One region of the Propionibacterium acidifaciens genome, then DNA from elsewhere that is predicted to be linked to it. Evidence: riboswitches for the same ligand, from Rfam matches in the RefSeq annotation. Region 1 holds a riboswitch; the other holds the start of a gene.
The links. A riboswitch is a leader RNA that binds a small molecule or an ion and turns the genes downstream of it on or off. The one in region 1 is predicted to bind thiamine pyrophosphate.

Region 1 (2,381 bases):
ACGCCGCCGATGGCCACGGCGGGCAGCTCGACGAGGGACGCGGCACGGGCCACGCCGGCGACGCCGAGCCCGCCGGGCGCGTCGGTCTTGGTCGCGGTCTCGCGCACGGTGCCGATGCCGAGGTGGTCGCAGGCGCCCTCGTCCTGCGCCGCGATGACCTGGGCGTCGGTGCTGGCCGACAGGCCGAGGAAGGCGCCGTCGCCGATGAGGGCGCGCACGAGGAGCGCGGGCAGGTCGGACTGGCCGACGTGGACGCCCGCGACGCGCGCCCCGAGCTCGCGGGCGGCCAGGAAGACGTCGACGCGGTCGTTGACGAGGACGGGCACGCGCGAGCCGACGGCGCGGCAGACCTCGATGACCTGCCGCAGGAAGGGGCCGCCGTCGGCGTCCTTGGCGCGCAGCTGCACGCAGGTGGCGCCGCCGTCGACCGCCGCGACGACGGTCTCCAGGACGCTGCGCCCGGCGCCGGCGCACTGGGCCTCGTCGGTGACCAGGTACAGGCTCAGGTCGGGTGCGGGCCTCATGACAGCGGGATCCTCTCGAGCTCGGCGCCGTCCACGGAGGCCAGGGCGTCGAGGAAGGCGGGCTGGAAGGAGCCCGGCCCCGAGGAGCTCCTCTCGGCGATCTCCGCCGCCGCCGAGTAGACGACGTGCGCGGCGGCGACCGCCTCGAGCGCGTCGACGCCGACGGCCCGTCCGGCCGCGAGGAAGGCGGCGAGGACGGCGCCGAGGGCGCAGCCGCCGCCGGTGACGCGGGTGAGCATCGCCGAGCCGCCGCCGACGCGGACGACGCGGTCGGACGAGACGATCGCGTCGACGGGGCCGGAGACGGCCACGACGGGGCCGAAGCGTTCGGCGAGGGAGCGGGCGGCGTCGAGCGCGGACTCGACGTCGTCGGCGCTCTCGACCCCTCGTCCCCCCGTTCCGGAGCCGGCCAGGGCGATGATCTCGGAGGCGTTGCCGCGCACGGCCGTCGGCCGTTGGGCGATGAGCCGGTGGGCCAGCGCCGTGCGCTGCACGAGCGTGCCGACGGCCACCGGGTCGAGGACCCACGGGGTGCCGGCCCGGCGGGCGGCCACGGCGGCGTCCATGGAGGCGCCGCGCTGCTCGGGGGTGGGCGTGCCGACGTTGATGAGCTGTCCGTCGGCCGTGGCGGCGAACGGCCCGGCCTCGCCGATGATGTCGACCATGGCGGGCGCCGCGCCGAGGGCGAGCAGGACGTTGGCGGTGAAGTTGGTGACGACCGAGTTGGTGATGCACCCGACCAGGGGCGGGGCGGACCTCAGCCTGTCGAGCACGGTGCGGGCGGTTGCGTGGTCGATCATGGCGACATCCCTTCGTCAGTGCTAACTGGACAGGTTCGACGGGTGTGATCTCAGCCATCGGGGCACCCCGTGTCACCGTGCACGGTAGCAGCCGCGGCGGACCCCCGCGAGGCGGGGGCCCGCGCAGGGGCCGTCGGGCGCGGCCCGCCCCCGGGGCTGGGCACGCCGAGTGAGTGGGGCGGATCGTGCAAGGGGCGAGAAGTGCGAGAAGTCGACGGGCAGCCCCGCGGGGCGGGGCCCGCGGCCCTGGTCGTTCCGCCGGGTCCCGAGCCGCACCGGTCCCCCGTCCCCGCCCCGCTCATGCGCTCCCGAGACCGTCCCGGGCGTCGGCACGGTCTCGGGAGCCGACGAGAAACCCGGCGAGCCCCACTGCCGCGCCGGGGAACCGGGGGAACCGCCAGGACGCGTGGAGCGCGTCGGGGCAGGGCCCTGGCCGGGCGGGAAGGCGCTCGGCCGCGGCGGGGCGGGACGCTCAGCCGCAGCTCACGACGCCCGCCCGCTGCTTCAGGGTCAGCACGCGCGCGGCCTTGTCGGTGATCTGCGTGGCGAAATCCTGGTCGGACCGGGCCGCCTCGAGGGTGTTCCGCACCATCTCGTTGACGGTGGACGGGTCGACGTCGAGGGCCAGGTCGCCGCCGGCGCGCAGGAAGCGCGTGCCGCGTCCGGCGACGTCGTACGCGTCGAGGGCGGCCGCGGCGCCGAGATCGTCGGAGACGATGACGCCGCCGTAGCCGAGCCGGTCGCGCAGCAGGTCGGTGACGATCGCGGACGAGAACAGCGCCGGGTTGTCGGGGTCGATCTGCCGGTAGATCGCCGAGCCCACCATGATCGTGTCCGTACTGCCCGACAGGGCGGCGAAGACGCCGACCGTGTCGCTGTCGGCTCTCGTCGTGGTGTCGACGGCGACCGCCTCGTCGGTGTTGGCGGTCACGTCGCCGAGACCCGGGAAGTGCTTGATGCTCGTGGTGACGCCCGCGGCGTGCATGCCCGCGATGACGGCGCCCGCGTTCGTCGTGACGTCGGAGGCCGTCTGGCCGTAGCCGCGACCGAGCTGGCC
Region 2 (2,381 bases), 1.5 Mb from region 1:
GGCGCCGGCGAGCGGATTCGCGCCGTCGCCGGCGCCGCCCACGCGGTGGGCGAAACGGATGCTCGTCGCCGAGTGGGCGGCGGCGGGGGAGCGGAGCTCCTCGTCGATGCCGACCCAGGTCTTCGCGCCGGGGTCGAGCCCGTCGGCGTCGACGAGCATCAGCGCGACGGACACCGTGAACGTCTCCCCGGGGGCGAGGGAACCGGTGAGCAGGAGTGAGCGCAGGGACGACCAGCCGCCGGCGGGCGGTTCGGTGCTCTCGCCCTCGGCGGTGCCGTAGGCGAGCGTCACGCCCGCGGCGTGTCGCGGTGCGGTGCTCGTCCCGTCCGACTGTTGCGGGGTGGGGCTCGTCCCGTCGGGCCCGGGCGTGGTACCCGCCTCGCCGTCCTGGTGGGCGGTGGCGCTCCCGCCGGTCGGCTCCGGCGCGCCGCTCGCCACCAGCTGCGGGGCGCCGGGCCCGGTCCCGCCGGTGGGCAGGGTCGCGGTCTCGTCCAGTTCGAGCGTGGCCTCGGTGGTGTTCGCCACCGTGATCGTGGCGGTGAGGCCGGCGTAGTCGTCGAGGTCGACGATCGAGTGGGCCCCGGCGCCGGTGGCGGAGTGGTTGGACTGCCAGGACCCCCCGCTCCGGTCGGTCACGGTGAAGTAGGCGCTGTGCGTGAGGCCGCCGTCGACGAGGGGCGCCGTGTCGGTGCCCGTCCCGGTGTAGATCGCGCCGGACTGGGCGGCGGAGGCCCCCGGCGAGCCGAGGCCGATGAGGCACACGAGCATCGCGACGACGGCGACGCCGATGCGCGCGGCCGGGCGACCAGTCGAGTCCATGGTTGATCCGCCAATCGATGCTCGAGCAGAACTGTGCGAACGGAACGATATCAGCAACCCTGAGAAACATTAAGGGTGTTCGCGGCCCCAGTTATACCCGTCCCCGAGTGCGGATGGCGCGGTGAATCAGGGTGTCGCCCGGTCGGGCCCGGAACGCCCGGGTCGTCGCGGGGCTCCTCCCGGCCGGGTCCGGGGCGTTCGATCACTCCGTCCCGTGCGCCGTGGGGTCGGCGTCGTGGCGCACGGGCCCCGGCGCGCCGCGCCCGGTGGCCCTGTGCCGTGCTGGAGCTCAGAACACGGGGTGCGCCCGGGCAGGGCGCTGGGACCGCACCCGTGGAACTTGATCCAGCTCGTACTGGCGAAAGGATGTCCGATGAGTTCACCCGCCCGCCCTCCGTCCGACCCGCCCGTCGCCCTGCCGCCCGCCGGACGTGCCGCGCTGCGCGCCGGCGTGGTCGGCAACCGGATCGACAACGTCCACGTCTTCCTGCCGCTCACCGCGCTCGCGCCGGTGATCGCCCGGCTCGCCGGTCCCGCCGCCGCGACCGGCACGGGGGCTGTCATCGTCATCGCCATGCTGCTGGGCCGCCCGGTGGGCGGCCTCGTCCTCGGGCCGGTCTCCGACCGGCTCGGCCGTACCCGCACCACCAGGCCGACCATCGGCGGCACCGCGAGCTGCGCGCTGCTCATCGGGTGCATGCCGACCCACCGGGTGCTCGGGGCCGGCGCCATCGTGCTCGTCCTGGTTCTGCGCTTTCTCGGCGGCGTCTTCGTGGCCGGGGAGTACTCGGCGGCGATCCCGCTGGCCATGGAGTGGTCGGCCCCGGGTCGCCGCGGTCTCATGAGCGGTCTGATCCTGTCGATGGCGCCCTGGGCCCAGGCCTTGGTCGCCTTCGCCGTGGCGGGGCTGCTCACCGCGCTCGGCCCGGAGCGCTACGCGGAGTGGGGCTGGCGTGTCCTCTTCCTCCTCGGCGCCGCCTGCTCGCTGGGCATGCTCGGCCACTACCGCACCCGCGTCGCCGATGCGCCGCTGTTCCACCGGCGGCGCCGCTCGTCGGCGGCGGCCGGGGGCGGCATCGGCGAGGTGCTCGTCGGGCGCTGGGCGGGCGCCTTCTGGCAGGTCTTCAACCGGGCTGTGGCTGCTCACCGACACGACAGTGCTCATCCTCACCACGAGCCTGTCGACCGATGCCGGGCTGCCGGCGGCGAGGGTCTCGCTGGCGATGGGTGCGGCCTCGGTCGCCCAGGCCCTGTCGATGACGCCCGCCGGGCACCTGTCCACCCGCACCGGCAGGCGGGCCCTGCTCGTCGGCTGGGGGATCGTCGCGGCCGTGCTCGGCCCCGTCCTGTGGCGGACGACGGTCTCCTCGCGCGGCCTCGGTCGCGCGGCCGCGCTGGCGGGCCTGCTGCAGGTGGCGACGGTGGCGGCCTACGGGGCCCGTCTCGGTCTATCTGTCGGAGCGGTTCCCCACTCGGGTGCGCTCCACCGGCTACGGCATGGGGTACAGCCTCTCGCTCGTCCTCCCGGCCCTCTACACCTTCTACCTGCCGGCGGCGCGCGG

Region 2: it holds a riboswitch for thiamine pyrophosphate, as region 1 does, so the genes downstream of both, EGX94_RS14155 (MFS transporter) here and thiM (hydroxyethylthiazole kinase) in region 1, are expected to answer to the same signal.

The regions. Positions count from the first base shown of each region.
Region 1 covers NZ_CP033719.1:2,040,422-2,042,802, reverse strand. Annotated here, with positions in the region: gene thiE (thiamine phosphate synthase) at 1-524, opposite strand, end outside; gene thiM (hydroxyethylthiazole kinase) at 521-1,324, opposite strand; TPP riboswitch at 1,315-1,404, opposite strand; gene EGX94_RS08635 (glycoside hydrolase family 3 N-terminal domain-containing protein) at 1,797-2,381, opposite strand, start outside.
Region 2 covers NZ_CP033719.1:521,695-524,075, reverse strand. Annotated here, with positions in the region: gene EGX94_RS02320 (bacterial Ig-like domain-containing protein) at 1-819, opposite strand, end outside; TPP riboswitch at 1,107-1,203, shown strand; partial or broken gene EGX94_RS14155 (MFS transporter) at 1,193-1,756, shown strand; gene EGX94_RS13620 (hypothetical protein) at 2,317-2,381, shown strand, end outside.